Regions from separate parts of the Virgibacillus dakarensis genome, predicted to be linked through region 2. Evidence: a T-box and tRNA genes for the amino acid it is inferred to sense, from the RefSeq annotation. Region 2 holds a T-box; the other holds one or more tRNA genes.
What was found. The T-box of region 2 lies ahead of glyQ (glycine--tRNA ligase subunit alpha). A T-box ahead of a tRNA ligase gene usually reads a tRNA of that ligase, here a tRNA-Gly.

Region 1 (12,344 bases), 1.2 Mb from region 2:
AAACACAAAAAGCCTCACCCTGTACCACAAAGTGAGGCTTTTATATATTATCCTTCCAACAACAAATCGTAAGGGTCTTCCAAAAGCTGTTTAATGCGTACCAGGAATTGGACTGCTTCTTTACCGTCAACAACACGGTGGTCATACGATAAAGCAAGGTACATCATTGGCCGCACTTCGATGGTATCATCCGGCATAACCATTGGCCGTTTAACGATATTGTGCATTCCAAGGATACCAACTTGCGGTGCATTTAAAATAGGTGTTGACATCATGGAGCCGAATGTTCCGCCGTTCGTAATCGTAAATGTACCGCCCTGCAGATCATTTAACGATAATTGTTTGTTTTTTGCCTTCTGCCCCAAATTGCCGATTTCGCGCTCAATACCAGCGAAGTCTAATCGGTCCGCATCACGAACAACTGGTACAACGAGACCTTCATCTGTTGATACTGCAATACCAATATCATAGAATTTTTTCAACACTAGTTCATTACCTTGAATTTCCGAGTTAATTAGTGGAAATTCTTTCAGAGCGCCAACTACTGCTTTGGTAAAGAACGACATAAATCCAAGTTTGACATCATGTTTTTTAATAAAGTTTTCTTTACGCTGGCTGCGGAGCTTCATAACCGCAGTCATGTCTACTTCATTAAACGTCGTCAACATTGCTGCTTCATGCTGCACTTCAACAAGACGGTTAGCAATTGTTTGCCGGCGTCGTGACATTTTTATCCGTTCGACAGGTTTGTCAAATTCCGTTTTCTCCGTATTTTTAGGTGTTGCTGTTTTAGCAGGTTTTTCCTGTTTTTGTTCATTTCCACCTTTGGCTGCTGCTTCAACATCTTCAGGGCGAACCCGGCCTAGCGGGTCGCGTGTACTTACCTGGCTAAGATCAATGTTTAATTCACGAGCCCGTTTTCTAGCTGCAGGTGATGCGATAACACCTTGGGTATTGTCCGATTTTGTTTCTTCCTGCTTTTCATCCTGCTTTGGTGCTGCTTGTTTCGGTTCTTCTTTTGGTGCTGTTTTTTCTTCTGTTTTTTCTTCTGCTTTTGGTTCTGCTTTTTCCCCTGAAGCATCACCGCCAGCTTCTCCATTTTCATCTACTTTTGCGATAACATCCCCTACTTCGACATCATCACCTTCACTCGCGACAATCTCAACAAGTACACCTGCAGAATCAGCGTTTACTTCGACGTTTACTTTGTCGGTCTCCAGTTCAACTACCGGATCGCCCTTCTCGATTTTGTCACCCTTTTTTACTAACCATTCAGCGATTGTGCCTTCTGTGATGGACTCAGCTAGTTCTGGAATCTTAATTTCTTTCACTGGAATCTCCTCCTATTGATTCATTGATTGCTTCACGGACGATTTGGTTTTGTTCTGTTTTATGCACATTCGGTTCGCCAACTGCAGGGGCTGCACGATCAGGCCGGCCAATATAGCGTAAAGTTTGACCGTCTTTTAGCAAATCACGTAAATAATCATCAACAAAGTCCCAAGCTCCCATGTTTTTTGGTTCTTCCTGTACCCAAACGATTTCCTCAACGTTTGGCATTTCTGCTAATTCTTTTGCTAATTCTTCCTCAGGGAAAGGATAAATTTGCTCTAGTCTTAATACCCGTAACCAGTCAAAGCTTTCTTCTGATTTATCAAGAGCCTCCTCAATGTCCACCATTACTTTTCCGCTTCCGATCAGCAAGCGTTTCGCATCCTCCTTGCTCACTTTTAAATTAGGCTGTGAGCGTAACGCCTGGAATCTCCCTTCCGAAAATTCCTCAGCACTCGATGCAACACGCTGATTACGCAAAAGACTTTTCGGTGTCATTAGGATAAGCGGTCTTGCTTCCTCACGTCCGCGCATTGCCGCCTGACGACGAATCAAATGGAAGAACTGTGCGGATGATGTAACATTGGCTACAATGATGTTGTTTTCTGCGGCCAACTGCAAATATCTTTCCAAACGGGCACTGGAATGCTCCGGTCCTTGACCTTCATATCCGTGCGGCAGCAAAATAACCATGTTTGATTTCTCGCCCCATTTTGCCCGGGCTGCCGAAATAAACTGATCAAAAATAACTTGGGCCGCATTGGCAAAATCACCAAATTGTGCTTCCCACAGCACTAATGTATTCGGTGATTGAACACTATACCCATATTCATAGCCTAAAACTCCTGCTTCTGAAAGCGGGCTGTTCCGAATATCAAAAGATGCTTTGGCCTCATCCAGACCATGCATTAAGCAATAGGAATCCTGCTTCTTCACATCATGTAACACAATATGACGATGGGCAAATGTCCCCCGCTCTGAGTCCTGCCCTGTTAGCCGGACCGGAATCCCGTCCTGTAAAATGGAAGCATATGTCAACGCTTCGCCAGCACCCCAGTCGGCTTTATTGCCTTCCTCCAGGACATTTTCACGCCGCTTCAGGATTTTTTCCAGCTTCTTGAATCCGGTAAATCCTTCTGGGCGTTTCAACAATCCTTTATTTAATGCTTTCAATTGCTCAAGTGGGACAGCTGTATCAAATTGGTCGATATCATTTGTTAACGCTTTGGGCATGCATTTTGCTTCCGCTTCACCGGTGTCGTTTTCTCTCATACTGTCAAAAATGTCACGCAAACTGCTTTCTACCTGATCTTTTATTTTTGCCAGGCTTCCTTCCTCAATAATGCCATCCCTCGTTAATACATCAGTAAAAACCTGTGCAACGGTTGGGTGTTTATCGATATCTTGATAGAGCTGTGGTTGTGTTGTTCTTGGCTCATCCATTTCGTTATGGCCATAACGACGGTAGCCAACCAAATCAATCAAAAAGTCTTTATGAAACTCTTTACGGTATTCATAAGCAAGATTCATTGCCGATACACAGGCAATTGGATCATCCGCATTCACATGAATAATCGGGATTTCATAGCCTTTTGCCAAATCACTTGCATATCGGGTTGAGCGTCCATCTCTTTGGTCTGTTGTATAGCCAACAAGGTTATTTGCAATTAAATGAAGTGTCCCGCCTGTATGGTAACCAGGCAGCCCGCTTAAATTCAGCGATTCAGCGACAACTCCCTCCCCAATAAAGGCGGCGTCCCCATGAATTAACACATTAAACGCCTTGTTAACGTCCTGTTTTGGATATCCTTTTTCCGAACGAGTATCCTGTGCTGCACGGGTAAATCCTTGAACAACCGGGTTGACAAATTCCAAATGAGACGGATTGTGCGCCAACGTAATATGGGTGGACATTTCTTCACTGTCCTTCACTTCCGTTGTTGCCCCGAAGTGATACTTTACATCACCAGTCCAGCCATAATTAATCCCAGTTGAACCTTCTGAAGGAATCAATTCCTTATCCGGTGAATGATGAAATTCGGAAAAAATCTTATCGTACGGTTTTCCCAAAATATGTGACAATACACTTAGCCGACCACGGTGTGCCATCCCCATCATAATATGTTCAATTTTGTCGGATGTCGCATGCTTCACAATTTGGTCCAGCATTGGAATCATTACCTCTAAGCCTTCAATCGAAAAGCGCTTTTGTCCAACAAACGTTTTTTGTAAAAATCCTTCAAAACCTTCTACATGGGCAAGACGCTCCAGTAAATGTTTCTTTTCTTCGTCTGAAAGCGATAGTTGGTACTTTCCAGATTCGATTCGTTCCAATAGCCATTTACGTTCGTCATCATTGTTGACATGATCATATTCAAACGTTATTGTACCGCAATAATATTTTTTCAATTGCTCCATAACTTCAAATCCATTGTCGACACCAGTCGGTGCTTCCTCCCATAACCATGATGCCGGGATATTTTTTAAATCCTCTTCTGATAATCCATAGGTTTTCGGATTGACAATGTCTGACTTTCGGTTTTTATCGCGTCCAACCGGATAAATATCAGCTTCCAAGTGTCCATAACGACGAATAGCCTCAACAAGTTTCATTGCTGAGGTCAGTTTTTTCACATCGCTTATGGAAGGTGATGCTGCTGATGTTTCTGCTGCACCATTCGTATAATGCGTCCAGTTGGGGGCTCCATGCTGTTCAAAAAGTTCTCGTAAAGATGAATCAATAGCTTCAGGATCCTCTTTGTATAAGTCATATTGTTCTTCAATATACCCCATGTTAGGACCATAAAATTTTCCCCAGAATCTCTCACTCGATTCTTCATTCTGTGCCACGTCTTATACCCCCATTAGCAGTTAACTTTCTCCGTTTCGTAACGGTATTATCACATTCCGTATCCATTATAGAACGGTCGAATGACTTCATCAACTAATATACCCTATTTTATGCCGATAAACAATATAAGACACCATCAGCGGTTAAACTTTTTAAATGTCGATATTTTGTAAAAAAGAAAGGTCAGGTTATATAAGATAAAACCCGATTTAGAGATGTTTTTCATTTGTCTCTTCGGATTTTTTATAACTATCCCCGCAAATAGTTCACATCCGGAAAATTATTCGGTATAATAAGGACATATTAATTAACGATAATCTTTTTACATACAGTTATAAAAGGGAGGCAACAGAACATGAAAATGGCATTGTTAATGGGAGTTATTGTTACATTTATTGTATCTTGCTTTACTTCAGGTTATGAAGCAAAGCCCGGGAAACCAACAAAACAATAAAAAGAAAGCTGCCCCGTTTTATAGCGGAGCAGCTTTTTATTTCAAGCCATGAAACCCTTGTTGTCTTAACGCTTCATACACAATAATTGCTGCAGTATTGGATAAGTTCAGTGACCGTACCTTATCAGTCATATGAATTCGTAAACATTTATCTTCTTTTCCCTCTAACAAGTTTTTGGGAATTCCGTTCGTTTCCCTGCCAAATACAAAAAACAGGTCTTCCGCCGTATTACTATAATCATAATCCGTGTAATATTTTTTTCCGAAGTTTTCAATATAGTAAAAGTTACCATCTGGATATGTCCGGTATAATGCTTCGAGTGAATCGTATTCCCGAATATCTACATGTTTCCAATAATCGAGTCCAGCCCGCCTTACCATTTTATCATCGGTAGAAAATCCAAGCGGGTGGATTAAATGTAGTGTTGCACCTACTGCTAAGCATGTTCTAGCTATATTTCCTGTATTTGCTGGAATTTCTGGCTGATATAAAACAACGTGTAAACTCACAATTCATTCTCCTTACCTTGTTAAATACGAAGATTATTATACCACTACTCGCCAATGCGGAAAAACTTATAGTTGATATTCGGCGTCCATGCAGTTGAATCTTCGTACGACCAATACCGGTTGCGGCTGTTATCTGTATGGGCATTGACAAGCGGCATTCCATACGCATCCTTCGCCACGACAATTGTCGTGTGATTCCACTTGTCGTCCCCTTCAAAATCATAGCAAATCACATCACCAGGGATTAGCTCCTCAGCTGATTCCATTTCTTTCCCTTTTAAACCCTTTGTTGAACCGCTTAAATACCAGCGAAGCGAATGAGCTACTGCCCAGCTGAAACTCCAATTGTCATTTTGGTACCACCACCCGTTCCCCCTGTCTGGTGCCCCCCGCATTGGCGCCCCTCCAGCATAAAGACACTGCGAAATATAGTTTGTACAATCGACAGTAAATGTGCGAAAAGCAGGATTATAGCTGTTCCACCAACGTTCTGCATATTTCACTGCAGCTAACCTATCATAAGAAAAGCGATGTTCCTCCAAATCTCGTTCCCCGTCAGATGGCAGTATCTTATTTTCACCGGTATTTTCAAGCTTTCGGTCAAGGGGCAGATGTTCAATCTTTTGATCGCTGCTAATTCGAAATTGGAACGGTACTACTTGCTCTTCACGGTAAAAATATTCCCCTTGTTTCATTAAATAGGATACATGCAAATTATATTGAAAGGTTGATCCCCGATCATAACGCAACTCCTGGAAAATATGTCCATTCCCCTGAATGCGGCTAATTTCTACTCCCCGCTCTTTGCATAAATCTTTTTTCCGCCTCCACCATTCTTCATGCGTAACTTCTGATTGAAAGAAATCAACCCACCAATCCTTTACTATTTCCATAAAAAATCCCCTCCATTACATATATATGGAGAGAAAGGTTGTCTCAAGAATTGATTTTTAAAGAGTGTGTTCAAAAAGGAGGATGAAAAGGACCGAGGTCGGCTAAGTTCTCGGGCGTCCTGTTGCAACGCCGACACTAGCACGTCCAGTAGTCACAGTTCAAGGCGGCGTAGTTTCGAGCAGCTCACCTTGCACAGGAAGTGCTGACTTCTGCTGTTGGCGATTGTCGTGGGTGGTTTTAGCAGAAGGTCCCCTATACAATTAGATACATGAGCAGCGGAGAAACAAGCCAACGAGCTTCCACAGGATGTGGTGACTTCGACGTTCGACACAGGACGTGTCGGAATTTAGTCGAAGATCCCCTTATCTCGAAGTGTCATTTTCACCGGACTTTTTGAACATCCTCTTAAACTTGAATCCCGAACAATGCTTCCGTTTTCCTGAATGTTGTTAACTCCAAAAATAATACCTTAGAATTATTCACACTAGCAAAACTTGTTCATGCTGCAGCAAATACTCTTTTTTATCCAGTCCACCATTGTACCCGACCATTTTCCCGTTTGTACCAATTACCCTGTGGCACGGTACAACAATTGAGAACGGGTTCTTATTGACTGCCCCGCCGACTGCCCGCACTGCTTTCGGATTGCCAATTGTTACAGCAATATCCTTATATGTTTTCGTTACACCATATGGAATCGTATCATATAGAGCCTGCCAGACTTTTTGCTGAAATGGGGTTCCGTGAAAAGCAAAATTGAACGAAAATTCCTGACTTTTACGTTGAAAATACGCCTGAAGCTGTTCTTTTACATGGTTCACTTTCTTTGCATCCTGTACAAACACCGGATGGTCAAAATAACGATCCCCCCACTTTTCCAGCTGTGTTTCCAAATCGGCCATTGAGCCGTAATCGATCCGAACGATTCTTTGGCCGTCACTAATGATTAATAATGAACCGACTGGTGAAACCATTTCGTCGTAATACAGCTTTGTTTCTCCCATATTTATTCCCCCCTTTTCTATCATTAGTATCTGTTCTTCTGGAAATCTAACCCTTTCTCCATTTCGAACAAAACCTGATCATCAGTTTCCTTTTCCATTGCTTCCTTAATTGCTGTAATTGCTTCATCCGTGCCAATTTTCCCAAGTGTCCACGCTGCAGTTCCGCGAATGACCGGACGCGGATCATTGTTCATCACTGCAACTAATTCGTCTACAGCTGTTTCATCTTTAAAATGTGCAAGTGCGATTATCGCATTTCGCTGAATGGGCTTCTTCCCACGCCAGGAACCAGCCATATGACCAAACGTCTCCTTAAATTCCCGATTCGATATGCGTAACATCGGTTTCAGCTTCGGTTTGGCAGCTTCCGGTTGTGGTTCAGCTTCGGGGTGAAGATGAAAATCCATTTGTTTATTTTTCGGACAAACCTGCTGGCATGTATCACAGCCATATACACGGTTGCCAAGCTCCACGCGGAATTCATCGGCCAAAAATCCTTTTGTCTGGGTTAAAAATGATAAACAGCGCTGAGCATTTAACTGCCCGCCCTGAACAAGTGCTCCGGTTGGACAAGCATCAAGACACTTGCGGCAATCTCCACAGCTATCCTCAACCGGTGAATCCGGGATAAACGGGATATTTGTGATTAATTCACCAAGGTAAACATAAGAGCCAAACTCGGGCGTAATGATGGCACAATTTTTACCACTGAAACCAATACCTGCTCGCTCAGCCACCGCACGGTCCGAAAGCTCGCCTGTATCCACCATCACTTTAGTGGAGGCCTCTGGAACCTTTTCCTCAATAAATGCGGACAGTTTCTCCAGGCGCTCCCTTAAAATAACATGATAATCGGTTCCCCAGGATGCCCGGCAAAAAATCCCGCGACGCTCCTCCCTGGTTCCCTTTGGTGCGTTCTTCATACGTGAGGGGTAAGCAATGGCAATGGACAGGATCGATTGTGCTTCCGGCAATAATCGCTTTGGTTCGGTCCGTTCCTCGATCGATCCCTTTTCAAACCCGGATTGATAGCCGAGAGTTTGCTGACGTTTGAGCCGTTCTTTTAATTCTCCAAACACATCGGCAGAAGCAAAGCCAATTTTATCGATGCCTATTTCCTTGCTGTATGCAACTATTTCTTGTTTCAGCTGTCCTACATCCATTGAACTCACTTCCTCTTTCTTGTACATAGATCCCATACCATTCCCAATTCCAATTCCTTAACGTTGATAGTGAACTGTGTTGCATCGGCAGTAAATTGCGCAAGTATATCCGTAGTGAACCGGGTAATATCGGCAGTTAAACTGGCAATATCAACAGTAAAGCACTGAATATCGACAGTTAAACTCGGAACATCGACAGTAAATTGCATTATATCAACAGTAACCACGTAACCCCGGCAGTGAACCGCCCTAATCCAGTTGGCTTACCTTCAATGTCCGGATTCGGTTCAATACGGCAGCAATTTCATATTTGCGTGGGCGGGCAATATCACCGGGATGCTGGTTTGGAAATGCTGTAAATGAAGCCAACCCATTATGATCTATTTTTCGCTCTATTGTCGTAAGCAATTCCGCTAAAGAACCTGCCTTTTCCAATCCATTCGTCCGGTCCAAATAGGAAATTATCTCGGCAATCATCCGGGTTTGTGATGCGTCTGTCAATTGTTCGGTCTGACCAAATGAAATTTCTGTTCTTCCCATCAGGATTTTGGTTAACCCTTTTGCCTGCGTTTTGGCCCGCTTTCCTTTTTGTGTTTGCAGACTGCTCTGCTTTAAACGCCGATCCGAGATAACACCAAACTTTCCGGTATTGGCATGATTCCGCTCCATTGGATATTGCTCCATAATTGCCTTAGCCTTCTCCGTTACATTATGCGGCACATATTCATCCATCATCATCACTTCATCGGCTACTGCAAAATAATCACCGGAACCTCCCATTACGAGGATGGTCGAGATATTAAGCTGATCACGCATTTGTTTCACCTTGTCAATAAAAGGTGTAATTGGCTCCTGTTCTTGTTTCACCAACTGTTGCATGCGATGATCCCGAATCATAAAGTTGGTTGCACTCGTGTCCTCGTCGATCAGTAATGTTGTCGCACCAGCCTCTAGTGCTTCCATTACATTTGCTGCTTGTGACGTACTGCCACTTGCATTTTCTGTTGAGAAAAATTGTGTGTCCTGTTTATGTGGCAGGTTCGAAATAAATGGCGAAATGTTTACCCCGGTAATCTGACGGCCATCCTCTGCACGAATTTTTACCGCATCTGGATCGGTAAGAACAAATTCACGCCCATCACCCTTCGTATGGGAGTAAACCCCACGTTCAATTGCTTCCAGAACCGTACTTTTACCATGATAGCCACCACCAACAATTAAGGTGATTCCTTTTTTGATAGCCATTCCAGTGATCGGTTCTGTTCGGTGCGGGATGCTGATCGCAACTTCATTTTCTTCCGGACTTTGAAACGGAACCGCCTGTTTAAGTGGACGATTGCTTACACCGCTCTCTCTTGGCAAACTTGCGCCATTAGCAATAAAGGCAACCCAGCCCTGATCCCGCATTTCGACCCGAATCGCTTCCTGCTGATCGGCCAATTGCACAGCCCGTTCAATTTCTTGATCGGTAATGGTAAAGATCGATTTTTGCATAATAGAAGGAATCACTTGCGCAAATAACTTTTCCGCTTCCCTGCCGTTTATTCGTCTCCCATTCGCAGGTAAACCAACCGAGATACAAATCGTTGTACTAGCTGAATCGATCTGAACGGCACTTCTTTCCAGTATTTCCTGACCCGGTGTATCAAACAGAATTGCCCCGCTCTTGCCAGATCCTTTCACCTGAAGTCTGCCTCCAGCAACTGCTCTCCCTACTGTTCGCGCAATTGCATCTTCTGCTGCCACTTTACGATAGGACGTTTCTATCCATTCCTCTTTTATGGAACGTTGTTGTGGTGGCACAACGATACGAATTTTTGATGGTGAAGCAAAAGGATCTCCTTGCACATAATCAATGTAAAGGCTAAAACGGTCGTATTTGTAGTGCCCTTGTAGACTTTTGTACGCCTTATACCCTTTTCCATCAAGTTGTTTTAACTGTTGCATTAAATTTTTCATGTAAATCCCTCAATATTTTAATATTTATTCCTTAAGAATACTATCTGGGAAGCCTTTTATTCAAGTAATGCGGCTAATTATAACCGCGGGATACTCAGATGTAACAGTCGCACCGTTATATGTAAAGCACACTATCCGCTGGAGCTGGACGCGGCCCCTCTCGACTATCCAATTTCTTAAACAATAAAAAACGCAACGCTTCGTATATTAAATAACGAAACACTGCGTTATGACATATGTATGGAGCGGGTGAAGGGAATCGAACCCTCATCATCAGCTTGGAAGGCTGAGGTTTTACCACTAAACTACACCCGCATTCCGCATTTTTTCAATGCATTTTTTATTATACCAACTGACTCGCCATGAATCAAGAGAAATTTGTTTTAAGTTTACCTTTTTTCGCCGCATAAAACGGAATTATTTCACCTTAAGAGTCCTTTAGAAGGTTTTTTTTCGTTTTTATTGAAGGAAGCAAATTTTTAACCAGCACAAATAGACATACTTATCAGTATGTTTTTTCTTACTATTCAATTAATAAATTCAGAGTTGTAATGTTAGCTGCCGTGAACTTACTGGTTTCTCTATGTATTTAAAATGCCGAATGCCATGTTTGTCTTTTATCAATATGGCTTCCATCCCCGCTGAAAAACGATATAGAAACATCTTAATTTTATCCTTTGCTTTAATCCCTTTTGCCCGTTCAATCACGTCATGGAAAAATCCATTCTGCTTTTCTACTTTCAGCGTCATAAACGTTATCATAATGGAAACGAGTAAAAACATTCTTTTCAGTCTTGGCAATGTACGAACCCGAACATTTTCTAAGTCAAATTCCTGCTTTTGAACGCGAAACATTTCTTCGATACGCCATCTAGTAATATAAGCTTTCAAAATAGACAGGACCTCTTCCTTTTTTTGAACCCGTTTATTTGTAAGCAGCACCATCGGCTCTTTTCCGTATCCATACACCACAACCATAGTGAATTTTTGACCCTTTAGCGAAGGAATTTCCACAGTAAGATGAGAGACTTTCAAATCATATACGGTTCCCTTTATTTCAGAACGAAAATTGATTTTCCCTTTCCTTCTGATCGCTAAGTTGTGTACAGGGAATTTTTTATTCTGGTACAATAAATTCCGATTTTTCTTCAAACGAATGATAAAGTTATTTTTCTGCTTGAGGATCTTTTTCATGACTTCTATATTGTCATACCCACGATCCATCACAAAGGTTGCCTTCTTTGCCTCTACAAGTTGATTCACGTAATCCAAGCCCTTGTATGTTTCTTCATTTTCGCTGACAAATCCCTTTTCGGCGGCGGAGTACAGATGGGAATAAATTGAAATCGGGTGCTTTGTTTTCGGAGCCACGGCAATCATGTTGGTTGTCCAATATCCATTGCCTATCTTTCCTGTTGAACCATCTCTCACTTGTCCAAGTGCTTCCATTTTACTGGCAGTAGATTTCACAATCTCGGAATTATCGACTAAAACCAGATTATCTTCCTCTTGTAGAAAAGGTTTTACCATTTCCTCATAGTTCTCCAACAGCTCGGATGTTTCGTGAAATTCGTCCATGCGATTGGACAGTCGCTTGACGGTTTGTATCGCTTCAATGGGTTCTTCCAGAGCGCGTGCAATTTTAGTAAGCAAAACAGATCTGCCTTTTGCTAGTCCAAATAACATGTCCAGGATAAAGTTTTTGTTGGGTTTTTGCAGCCCTTGGGTTAATTTGGACGCAAAATGAAAAATGGAACGTTTTGTGGTATAAATTGATTGGTTAAATGTGTTATGATTAGACATAAAGAGTCTCCTTTTTGTGTTCATATATTTTGTTTTAACCCAATAAAATTTTAACACATTTAGGGAGGCTTTTTATTTTTCTTTTTCAATAAATGACGTACATTTTAAACAAAAAACGTTAAAATAGGCATCAAAAAGTTCATTTATCACTAGAACTTTTCGATGCCTATTTTTTGTTGGAAGTCAATCATTATTTTTAGGTAAACTTAAAAAATTTGTCGTTTTTTTATAGAAAATAACAAGGGGCTGGGACATAATTAAAACGTTCAACTCTAAAAACGAACAATGCTCTACTTTAGCGAAGTATATTTCCGGAGCGGGGTTATGCACAAATCATCATATAGTTCGGATTTTTCTTTGATAAAAACACTTTT
Region 2 (12,344 bases):
TGACCCCAATGAAATAAGGCAATAGGTTTCCTTCAGGGGATTTAACAGGGAAATAACGCTGGTGTTCTTTCATGGACGTGATTAACACTTCAGGTGGCAAATCCAGAAAACTATCAGCAAATTCACCAATAAATACAGTTGGATATTCAACCAGGTTGCGTACTTCCTCAAGCAGGTCGGGATCAATTGGAATTTGCAATCCTTTTTCGTTTTCCATTTTTTTTATTCCATCGGTAATCAGCTTTTCGCGCTTGGCAGGATCAGCGATTACAAAGTTTTCGGCAAGCTTGACAATGTATTCCGCGGGGTGGGTAAGTGTGATCCTGCCTCCTAAAAAACGATGCCCGTATGTTTCGTTATCTGATTGAACATGGGCAATCGTAAACGGAACAACCTCACTGCCATATAATGCAACAAGCCAGCGAATTGGTCTTGCAAACCTGAGTGTTTCCGTTCCCCAGTGCATATTTTTAGGAAATTGCAAGGATAAAACAATGTCCCTAAATGCCGGCAAAAGTTTAATAGTCGGGTTTCCCTCGATATATTTTTTGACAAAAATGTATGATGTACCTTTAATATCCTTTGTATAAATATCATCGGTTGTTTTGCCTTGGCCTTTCGTAAACCCAATCGCCGCCTTTGTCCATTCTCCATCCGCATTACGTGCTATTTTTACAGCCGGACCTTTTACTTCCTCTTCCACTGCAGTCTGTTCTTCGGCCATGCCGTGAATCAGTATAGCAAGTCTCCTTGGAGTAGAATAAGAAGAAATGGAGTCGTAGGAAATACGTAATTCTTCTAACCACTTTTTTGTTTTAGCTGTCAGCTGATTTGCTGCATCATCAATGAAGCGTGCAGGTAATTCTTCCAGTCCAATTTCAAATAACGCGTCTTTCGCCATTATTTATGCTCTCCCTTCAGCATCGGAAATCCAAGTTCTTCGCGTTTGGCTACATATGCCTTTGCAATTCCTTTTGCCAAATTACGGACACGCGAGATATATCCGGTTCGTTCGGTTACGGAAATAACTCCTTTGGCATCTAGCAAATTAAACGTATGCGAACATTTTAATACATAGTCATATGCCGGGAATACCAGCCCTTTTTCCATGGTTGTTTTTGCTTCTTTTTCGTACATCGCAAATAATTCAAACAGCATTTCTGTATCGGATTCCTCAAAGGTATAGGTGGAATGTTCGTATTCCGGCTGCAGAAAGATATCTTTTACCGTTACGCCATCCGTCCATTCCAGGTCAAATACATTTTCCTTATCCTGGATATAAGAAGCCAGTCGTTCCAGTCCGTATGTTAATTCAACAGCAACCGGGTTTGCTTCCAGGCCGCCAATTTGCTGAAAATACGTAAACTGGGTAATCTCCATCCCATCAAGCCATACTTCCCATCCAAGTCCGGCAGCACCAAGTGTTGGATTTTCCCAATTGTCTTCAACAAATCGGATGTCATGCTCTAATGGATCGATTCCAAGTGTCTTTAGTGAGTCGAGATAAAGCTCCTGGATGTTTGCAGGTGATGGCTTCATAATGACTTGAAACTGATGGTGCTGATATAAACGATTTGGATTTTGACCATATCTGCCATCAGCTGGACGCCTTGAAGGCTCTACATAGGCTACATTCCACGGTTCCGGGCCAAGACTTCGTAATAGTGTCATTGGCGACATGGTCCCTGCACCTTTTTCTACATCATAAGCTTGCATTAAAAGACAATTTTGCTCTGCCCAATGTTTTTGCAATGTTAAAATCATTTCTTGAATGTTCATGTTATTATTTCCTCCCAATTATTAAACCGAATCCAAAAGAAAAAATCCGTCCCTATGTCATGTTTCCAAGACATAGGGACGGATTTTTGCCCGCGGTTCCACCCTATTTGCTCCTAATCAGAGCCACTTTATCCGAAATTGCTCAGGAGCGCCTTCCCTGTAATCCTATTATCCAGCTTCCACCATTCTGGACTCGCTATAAATAGCAGTTACAAGTACTTTTTCTCCATCACAGCAATCTTATATCACTTGAAAATTATGTACAAATCATACTGTATTTTGTCGTTTATGTCAACAATATTTACTTATCAAGAGATTAAGAAATTTATCAGTTGGAATCACTGGTTATCAAGATGGGCCACGTCCAGCTCCAGCACCCAGCGGCTAGTGGACTTCCCTCGCCTCCGTCCGATAAGTCAACATCGGTTCGGGTAAGAAGGAAGGCCGACTAAGAACGGGCTTTGCGCCCAACGTCGGCATACCCCTTTTGCAGGGGCATGTTTCCTTTATCTCCTACGGCTCAGTCCAGTCCATACGCCGCTAACCGGGCGCTTCCGCTTTTGTGTTTTACCTGAACTTGTCAAGCTGTTTTAAAAACTTTTTGGATTTTATGTAATATCCGCCAAACCGGTCATAATAAGCATCGAGCAGTTGTCTGATAAGCCGTATGTTTTCTTCCTTCATTGATATATTGCCAATTCGTTCAAGCCCTACACTACTGAACAGATACAAAAGCCTTGCCAGTTTATTTGACAATGGGATTGCTTCATTATCAAGATGTAAACACCTTCTGCATAACAGTCCACCTTCTGGAATGGAAAAAGAAAACGGCGCTTCTGTACTGCCACAATGGACACATTGATTAACAGTTGGAGCGAACCCGCCTTTTTGATACAATTTCATTTCATACATGATAATTGGAATCTCCGCACTATCATGACCAGCAATCCAGTCAATAGTTAACAGAAGCTGATTATATAAATAATGATCAGGCTTTTTTTGATCCACAAGTTTATCTGTCAATTCAACAATATAAGCCGCATATGCCGTTTTGACAATATCTTCACGAATCGATCGTAAAGAATTTAGCATCTCACCTTGCTGAATCGTACTTAACCCCGAATTCAAATAAACTAAAAATTCCCCATGAATGAATGGCTGCGTAACGGCAGCCATTCTGCTCTTTGGTTTTTTTGCGCCTCTGGCAATGGCAGCAAATTTCCCGATCGTTTTACTAAATATCGTAACTATTTTATGTGTTTCACCATAATCTTGCGTTTTGATAATAATTCCTTCCACTTTTTCGAGCACATAGCTTCACCTTTCTTTACCAGATCCTAAACTTTAAATATGTGCTACAGGTTGGTATCGAGTTGTGATAGTTCTTCGTCACGGTGTTTAGTTTGACCATTTACTTTTGGTTCTGTTTCCAACTCTTTCAATAATAAATAGGTTTCAATGTTCCCCGTTTGACTAAATAATTTCCACGTAAAGTCGATCACAAGAAACCCCGCCTTTCTATATAACATTTGAATTGGTACTTTTTGAACCTCTCCCTATTATAATGACCACACTTCCGGAATGAATGAGTTTTAAAATTTACCATGTTTAATATTCATCACTGCGAAAACCCAACTCTCGCAGTTGGCTCTGTCTGTTTCGCCAATCCTTTTGCACCTTTATCCAAAGCTCTAAGTACACCTTTGTTCCAAGTAAAGCTTCAATATCGGCACGAGCCTTTTTACCAATTTCCTTCAGCATACTCCCATGTTTCCCAATTAAAATTCCTTTTTGTGATTTTCTTTCTGTGATAACCGTTGCCTGAATAAATATAGCGTTTGAGTCCCGTTTTTCAATATTCTCAATTACAACTGCGATAGAATGCGGTACTTCTTCCCTGGTTAACTGCAGAACCTTTTCCCGAATTAATTCACTAATAATAAAACGCTCCGGATGGTCCGTTACCTGATCGTCGGGATAATACTTGGGTCCTGATGGCAAATGCGCCTTTAAAACATCAAGCATATGGTCCACATTATTTCCTTGTAACGCCGAGATTGGAATGATCTCCTCAAAGTCATATTTCCCTTTATATAATTCGATGAGTGGAAATAAGTCATCCGGATGGATTAAATCAATTTTGTTGATAATGAGAAAAACCGGTTTTTTAACTTGCTGCAAGCGGTCAATAATATATTGATCACCCTTGCCATAGCCCTCTTTGGCATTAATCATAAACAATATTGCATCCACTTCATTTAAGGTATTTTCGGCAATTTGCACCATAAAGTCGCCAAGCCGATGTTTAGGCTTGTGAATTCCAGGGGTGTCAATAAATACAATTTGTGCATCATCTTGTGTCAGAACACCCTGAATTTTATTGCGTGTTGTTTGTGCTTTATCACTCATAATGGCTATTTTCTGGCCAATCACCCGATTTAAGAATGTCGATTTCCCAACATTTGGCCTGCCTATTATCGCAATAAAACCCGATTTAAAGTTATTTTCCATTGTATATCCTCCGGTGCCCTCTATATTTATTTCGTTGTGTAAATACTATAATACTACAAAAACAGTCCACTTTCATGTTATCGACAAAAGCTTTAAAAAGTTTTTCTTTTTTCTCAATTTATGACATAAGTAAGCACCAATCCTGGGTGTTAAAGCTCACCGTGGCCCTCATGATATTCAGTAATCTACAGCGGATTAAGTTTATAATTTCCTGGACAAGTACAAAATGGACAAGCCTGATTCATTAAAACAAACCCCATCATTGTTCTGATGGGGTTTTGTAATTATAACAGGCTATATAGTTTTGGCAAAAAGACAATGAAACCAATAATCACGGCAATCACTGCGGCTATTAAAACAGTGGCAGCTGCAATATCTTTAATCGTCTTTGCTTCCGGATGAATTTCCGGTTTCAGGTAGTTGATTAATTTTTCAATCGTCGTATTTATCATCTCTGCCGTTAGTACGAACCCGATAACGAGCACAATCATTACCCACTCACCGGCTGTTAGTTGAAGAAAAAAACCAGCGCAGATGATGATGATACCAACGATAAGGTGGATTTGAAAGTTTCGTTCATGCTTCAGTACTTCCCAAAAACCATTCCATGCAAATTTAAGACCAATTCCCCGTTTTTTTCGTTTATCGTTTGAGTCCGAACGCATCTAAGATGTCCTCTTGTCGCTGAAACATTTCCTCTTCCTCTTCCTTTTCCACATGATCATAGCCAAGCAGATGAAGGAAGCCATGAACGGATAGAAAGCCTATTTCCCGTTCAAGCGAATGATTATAATCTGCTGCCTGTTCTTTTGCGCGATCAACGGAGATGACAATATCACCAAGTACGAGTGGTATATCCTCCCCGATAACTTGTAATTCCCCATCAACCGTTTCCTGTAATGCAAAGGAAATAACATCTGTCGGTCGATTCTGCTGACGATAATTTCGATTTAACTCCTGAATTTTCTTATTGTCAACAAAGTTTACCGACACTTCCGCTTCGTTTGTGATACCTTCTTTCTCGGCCGCAAAGTCCAGTAAACGATGAAGCATATCGATGAAATCACTAGGTACCGAATTTGTTTGATCATGAAAGTCAATATGCATTTATTTCGCCTCCTTGGCAGGATATTGAATTCTTGAATGAAAAATCCCTTTTAACGCCTCACAAACAGTCTTATGAACCGTGTTTAATTCTTTCATGGTTAACGGACATTCATCTAATTGTCCGTCCATTAACCGGTCCTTAATAATGGATGAGACGATCTCTTCAATTTTTTCCTCTGTCGGTTCTTTTAACGAACGAACGGCCGCCTCCACCGAGTCGCATATATTGACGATGCCAATCTCTCTTGTTTGCGGTTTTGGCCCTGGATACCGGAAATCTTCTTCCTTGACCTGGTCGTTGTTTTCCTTCTCCTTGTAATAAAAATATTTTAATAATGTTGTACCATGATGCTGCATGGCAATATCAATAATTTCCTTTGGGAGCTTGTGCTGCTTCAACATTGCCACTCCATCATACGGATGACTGATAATGATTTCAGCACTTTGCTTCGGATCCAGTTTATCATGCGGGTTCTCGATACCTAGCTGATTTTCAATAAAATACTGAGGTCTGACCGTTTTGCCAATATCATGATAATAGGCACCAACCCTTGCCAATAAGCCATTGGCACCAATTGCCTCACAAGCCGTTTCGCTTAAATTGGCAACCATAATGGAATGATGATAGGTTCCTGGTGCTTCTGTCAGGATCTTTTTAATTAATGGCTGATTGGGACTTGATAATGAAAGTAATTTGATGTCCGATAATATCCCCAATCCAGTTTCAAAAAACGGCAGCAGTCCGATTGTTAATACTGCTGATAGAAAAGCAGCCCCAAACCCGAAACCTGACTGAATAAAAAGATCCTTTAAGGAATATTTTTCAAACGATAGAAATAAAAATAATAATACAGTAATGACATTTACGACAGTCATTCCAATTCCGGCTCTGACAATCGCCAATCTATCTTTAATGTTCCGTAAAAAGATAATACCAGCAAGCTGTGAGAAGAAGAAATAGATGCCAGCTTCCACATTCAATGAGCCCGGTATTTCGCCATTAAATATAATACATCCCAAAATGGCATATAAACCTGCCAAAACAATTGCAAATCGCTCATGAATCAATTGTTTTAATAACAGTGCTCCAGTAGCAACAGGAACAAGAAAATACAACTGGTTGACTTGTGTTGTAAAAAAACTGACCCCCTTCATCAGTGAAATAACGATAACACTAATAAGCAAAACTGCTGCGATTTTTCCCTTATCCAGCTGCTTTCGTTTTCCTGACAAATACATTTCGTACCCGATGACACCGATAATCAGGATAATAAGTAGAGCCAGACCAATTACCGGGAATAAATTTCGTTCTTTATTTAATAAACCAACTAATTTTAATTCCTCATATATTTCATTTGTAATGGTTTGCCCTTCTCTGACAATGATTTCACCTGCGCGAATAATGACCGGTTCAACACTCGCTGCTGCTTCCTTCCTGGCATCCATCGTTTTCTCAACATCAAAAAATGAATTCTCTACAACAGCAAAACTGCTTAACGACATTAACGCCTGTTTGAGATCATTATCAAGATTCGTGTATTTTATTTGTTGTTTTACTTCTGCTGTTGCACTTTGCACATTCTCGGTGCGTACCCCGTTATTTAAAACTGTTGTTAAAGCTTCCAGCATGGTCTTTTTCCCATTTTCACGTTTTTCAGGTGCGGTTTCAATAAGCTGAGCTAAAATAAGTTCATCAACATGTTCGGTTATTTCCGGTGATAAAATATTTTCCAGCTTTTGCACTTTTTCCGGTGTTGTTAGCTGAACAGCTTTGTCGTTTTTATCTGTATCAGCAGAATTTTCGGTGTCTGCATTTTCCTCTTCCAATTTAGTAATCGCATCAAATATTTCATTTACATATCCAAGCTGTTCATCGGTAATTTCCTTGGATATATCATAGCGATCCTCAACCGATTGAACGGTTTCCCGTGTCTTTCGCTCCGTTTCCAGTTCGTTTTCGATCGTTATTGGCGAACGAATTGTTTCTCTCGCATTGCTAAACCGCTCGATATTAAATGTTTCCGTAAATACATTGTTTACGGTCACAAGGAAGAAGAAGATACCTAGTAAAATGACAGGTATAACGATTGTAATCCATCTTGAATTAAAATTTAGTAATGAAGTCAAAAATTCCCCTATTTTTTTCTTCACGGTTTCACCTCATTATTGAACATAGCTACTATAGAAAATAAGACCCGCTAAATCGGGCCTTACGTAACAGAAATTAATTTACTTTTTCATATGCATCGATAATCCGCTGTACTAATGGGTGTCGAACAACATCGGTCTGATTTAAATATACGAACGCTATTCCTTTCACATTTTCAAGCAACTGGCTCGCAACGTGCAAACCGGATTTAACCCCTTTAGGCAAGTCGATTTGTGTAATATCCCCAGTAATAACCATTTTGGAACCAAAGCCGAGACGCGTCAGAAACATCTTCATTTGTTCGGGCGTCGTATTCTGTGCCTCATCCAGGATAACGAATGCGTCATCCAGTGTCCTCCCCCGCATGTAAGCAAGCGGGGCAATTTCGATTGTTTCCCGCTCGATTAGCCTTGCTGTATGTTCTGCACCTAATACATCGTGCAAGGCATCGTATAAAGGACGTAAATATGGATCCACCTTCTCCTTTAAATCACCAGGCAAAAATCCCAAGCTTTCTCCCGCCTCAACTGCTGGCCTGGTCAAGATAATCCGTTTTACCATTCCATTTTTTAACGCATGAACAGCCATAACAACAGCTAAATACGTTTTTCCCGTCCCAGCAGGGCCAATACCAAAAACCAGATCATTTGCTTTAATTGCCGAAATATAACTTTTTTGCCCTAATGTTTTAACACGGATTGACTTACCTTTAACATTTTTGGTTATTTCATCTTCAAATAGTGTTTCAAGCTGGTTTATCTTACCACTTTTCGCTAACTCGACGGCATAAACAACATCTCGTTCAGAAATGGTTAAACCTTTTCGGATAATCGATAAAAACGTTAACAGTATTTCCTCCGCTAATCCAATAGCTTCGCTTGTTCCAGAAACCTGGATCTTCTCACCTCTTGTAACAATCGATACAGACAATAGCTCTTCCATCTGTTTTAAAAATTTATCATTAGTACCGAACAAAGCCATGGCTTCATTTGGACTTGTTATTTGTAGATCAATTGTGCTAAGGTTCTCTGACATATTCAATCTCCTTGATTTATAGGTTCTGCTTTGGCAATATTCTCTTCTACCGTATTATATAAGATTAACTTAACTTTACCACTCTCCGTAGTTTCATGCAAAACTTTTTGTGAGATAATTTTTGCCTCAGGACCCAGCCTTAGCTGTAATTCTTTTTCTGCCTGTTTAAGACCGATTTGGATTGCTTCCTCCTTCGTACGTTCAAGCTTTTCATACTGCTTTTCACTTAATATTGATTCAACAAAATGAACTGGCAGCTTCCATTTTAAAAAATGGATCGCGTTGTCATTTTCTTCTTGCTGAATTCGCTTATAGTCTGGTTCGCCAAATCCCCATATTGGCAGCTTAAAATCGCCAAATCGCAAATAATATTTCTTCTCTTTGTTTCCGGTCAGCATTTCAAAATTTGCCTTAAGTGGGACAGTGACCTTAACTTCATACCACGTTTTCGCGATAACTTCTCCTTCCGCTGCCACCAACTTTGCCTTTTCTTTTTTGCTATCTTCTTCATTTTCGTTTTCGGCAAAATTCAGCTTCCCTGAAACAAGGATATCACCTGGCTCAACGTAGTCGTTCACCTGTACCTTTGAAAGCCCCTTTGAAACAAACATATTTTGGATAACACCTTTTTTTGTTGCGATGAGGTTACGTGGTCCTTTCACTTCTTTTTCTTTGACGATAGCTTTTTCTACACCCTCGAGAAAAAAGGTTGTCCCTTTTTTGTTTACACCAACCCACAACAATTCCGGAATGTCATTCACCAATTTTTGCTGGATAACACTTGGCGGTTCCAGTGTTAAACTCCAGGATCCAGGATGAATACCATACGCGTCAAGCTGTTTTACAATTTTCTTTTCAATATCCTTTGGCACACCGGTTATCTTCACGTCCCAGATGATGTTTGATAAGCAGAAAATTAACAGGATACTTAATAAAAGACCTGTAACGAGCTCTCTTTTTCGGAGAAATCTTTTTAAAAGAAAGGGAGAACCTTTTTTGCTGACAAAGGATAATTTATAATCCGTTCCTCGCTTTATTTCTTTGATTAATTTGATATCCTGCAGTTTTACATTCCCTCGGCAAGCTGTTTGTGACTCTTTCTTTACATTCCAGACAAGAATGCCGCGTTTAACACATTTTTGAAAAAAAAGCTCCGGCATTTGTCCTTTCACCAAAATGGTTACGTATCCGGTTAGAAATGATCCTTGAACTTGTTTCATGTCTTCCTCCTTTATAGCAGCATGGTCCTTAAAATTATGCTGGAATAAATTTCACTTCATCAATTGTTCCTTCCACTAAAATTTCTTCCGGAAGCATCATTTTTAAAACAAAAGAAGACCCCAATATTTGGATGTATCCTTTATTTGTTTTTAATTTTAATTCGGTTTCTGAATATACGACAAGCCCCTGGTGGTTTTCGATATATACATGTATTTGACCAATCATGGTAATTCTGGGCAGTTCAAGAATGACATCTGAAGGAAGTGCAAGATGCTTTGTTAACCACGGTGTAAATCGTTTATGCCATTTCACTTACAGAGCCCCTCCTCTCACAATCATATTTATGAAAATCAGCGGTAGATAAGAACAAAAAAAGCCTTCATGATAAGCATATTTGCTTTTCATGAAGGCTAAAGGTTTATGATTAGTAAAAAAGTATACAAGTTATAGTTATATTAATTCATTTCCAAGAAAGGCCACGTCCGGCTCCAGCGCCCAGCGGCTAGTGGACTTCCTTCACCTTCGTACGATAAGTCAACATCGGTTCGCTTCCAGCTCACCGTGTTTCCTTTATCTCCTACGGCTCAGTCCAGTCCATACACCGCTAACCGGGCGCTTCCGCCTTTGTTCTTATTTTGTCCGTTCGGATATCACACTGCGATAAGGTTTACGCGATCTGGGTGGCCCCAGCACCTCCGCCATAATAATACCGTCAACCAATCCTTTACGGGTCAAATTTTTTCTGACCTGTTTTTTCATTGCTGCTTTTTGGTAATCGATATTCTTTGGTTGTCTTAGTGTATTTCCAATAATCGCATCATGGGAGAGCTTTTTTTGCATTTCTCTTGTACTCGTATTTATTTGCTCTGCCAATTGTTCTATTTGATTGTCACGCTGCTCTTCGATAACAGTGCTTGTTCTTGCGTTATCATGAACGGCCGGTTCAGAACGTTCTGCTTGATAATTTCTGCCAGAAGGTGTTGCGGTTGGCTTTGGAACCTGATAAGGCTTCTTGTTTGTTTTATCAGTTGATTTATCCTTGAACAAACCGATAACGCCACCAATGATGGCTAGAATGACGAGAAGTCCTTCCATGATTTCCCTCCTCTACTGTGAATGACGAAACCATTATTGTTCATTATTATCTTCACTGTCATCTTTGGAGAGTTTGCCAATGGAATCACGCATATCTGTATCGGCATCAATATTTTTGTAATTCATATAATCCATTACCCCTAAATTACCGGAACGCAATGCTTCTGCAAGTGCACGTGGTACATCGGCTTCTGCTTCCACAACTTTCGCACGCATTTCTTCCACTTTCGCAACCATTTCCTGTTCTTGGGCAACAGCCATCGCACGTCTTTCTTCTGCTTTCGCCTGGGCAATATTTTTATCTGCCTCTGCCTGGTCAGTTTGTAAAATGGCTCCGATATTTTTGCCGACATCAACATCAGCAATATCAATCGACAAAATTTCAAAAGCAGTACCTGCATCAAGCCCTTTGCTTAACACATTATGGGAAATAGAATCTGGGTTTTCCAGCACTTTTGTATGAGCCTCTGAACTACCAATTGTACTAACAACACCTTCCCCGACACGGGCGATAACCGTTTCCTCGCCAGCACCACCGACAAGGCGATCAATATTTGCACGAACGGTAATTCGCGCTTTTGCTTTTACTTCAATCCCGTCCATTGCAATACCAGCAATAAATGGTGTTTCAATTACTTTTGGATTTACGCTCATTTGTACAGCCTCAAGTACATCACGTCCTGCCAGGTCAATTGCCGCACATCTTTCAAAGCTTAACTCAATATTTGCCCGATGTGCTGCAATCAGTGCATTTACAACCCTGTCTACATTACCACCAGCCAAATAGTGACTTTCAAGCTGATTGGTATTCACATTTATGCCTGCTTTATATGCCTTGATGAGTGGATTGATGACTCTCGATGGCACAACTCTTCTAAGGCGCATACCAACTAACGTAAAAATACCTACCTTTACACCTGCAGCCAGCGCACTTATCCAGAGCATAACCGGAATAAATGTAAAAAGAACTGCAAGAACAATCAAAATGATTCCGATAATGATAATCGGCATTAGTTGCTGAAATTCCATTCCTAATTCCTCCATTCGTTTCTCTAGCAATATATTTTATATTTCTTTCACAACAATACGAACTCCTTCAACCTTAACAATTTTGACGGCCTTATCCTTTTCGATATAACTCCCTTCTGAGATGACATCGATTCGTTCATCATCAAATATGGCTGTTCCCGATGGCCTTAGCGGAGTCACTGCTTTTCCTTCCAACCCAATTAATTCAAGCCTGTTTACCGATGATACATACCCCAATTCAGTTGAGGTCTGATCCCGTAAAATGATATGCCGGAAGAACCCTTTCTCCAGCCCAATTGTTTTAAACAGAATAACAGAAGCAACGATGGCAATGATAAACGCGATACTAACACTCATAGCCATATGTCCGATATCCTGTCCTGATAAAAATAATGATCCAAGGATAGAACCGATCCCC

Region 1: it has a tRNA-Gly gene. The T-box ahead of glyQ (glycine--tRNA ligase subunit alpha) is inferred to sense a tRNA for this amino acid. The anticodon was not compared.

The regions. Positions count from the first base shown of each region.
Region 1 is NZ_LT732553.1:408,064-420,407, reverse strand. It holds gene odhB (2-oxoglutarate dehydrogenase complex dihydrolipoyllysine-residue succinyltransferase) at 48-1,331, opposite strand; gene CZ382_RS02155 (2-oxoglutarate dehydrogenase E1 component) at 1,318-4,182, opposite strand; gene trmL (tRNA (uridine(34)/cytosine(34)/5-carboxymethylaminomethyluridine(34)-2'-O)-methyltransferase TrmL) at 4,674-5,147, opposite strand; gene CZ382_RS02145 (amidase domain-containing protein) at 5,192-6,040, opposite strand; gene CZ382_RS02140 (methylated-DNA--[protein]-cysteine S-methyltransferase) at 6,521-7,045, opposite strand; gene queG (tRNA epoxyqueuosine(34) reductase QueG) at 7,069-8,208, opposite strand; gene CZ382_RS02130 (hypothetical protein) at 8,214-8,435, opposite strand; gene CZ382_RS02125 (ABC-ATPase domain-containing protein) at 8,458-10,167, opposite strand; tRNA gene CZ382_RS02120 (tRNA-Gly) at 10,409-10,482, opposite strand; gene CZ382_RS02115 (transposase) at 10,708-11,970, opposite strand.
Region 2 is NZ_LT732553.1:1,595,065-1,607,408, forward strand. It holds gene glyS (glycine--tRNA ligase subunit beta) at 1-901, opposite strand, end outside; gene glyQ (glycine--tRNA ligase subunit alpha) at 901-1,779, opposite strand; T-box leader at 1,851-2,021, opposite strand; gene recO (DNA repair protein RecO) at 2,347-3,090, opposite strand; gene CZ382_RS08105 (YqzL family protein) at 3,135-3,281, opposite strand; gene era (GTPase Era) at 3,388-4,290, opposite strand; gene CZ382_RS08115 (diacylglycerol kinase family protein) at 4,575-4,955, opposite strand; gene ybeY (rRNA maturation RNase YbeY) at 4,933-5,397, opposite strand; gene CZ382_RS08125 (HD family phosphohydrolase) at 5,398-7,548, opposite strand; gene CZ382_RS08130 (PhoH family protein) at 7,622-8,581, opposite strand; gene yqfD (sporulation protein YqfD) at 8,584-9,801, opposite strand; gene yqfC (sporulation protein YqfC) at 9,836-10,114, opposite strand; gene CZ382_RS08145 (hypothetical protein) at 10,433-10,897, opposite strand; gene floA (flotillin-like protein FloA) at 10,931-11,926, opposite strand; gene CZ382_RS08155 (NfeD family protein) at 11,963-12,344, opposite strand, start outside.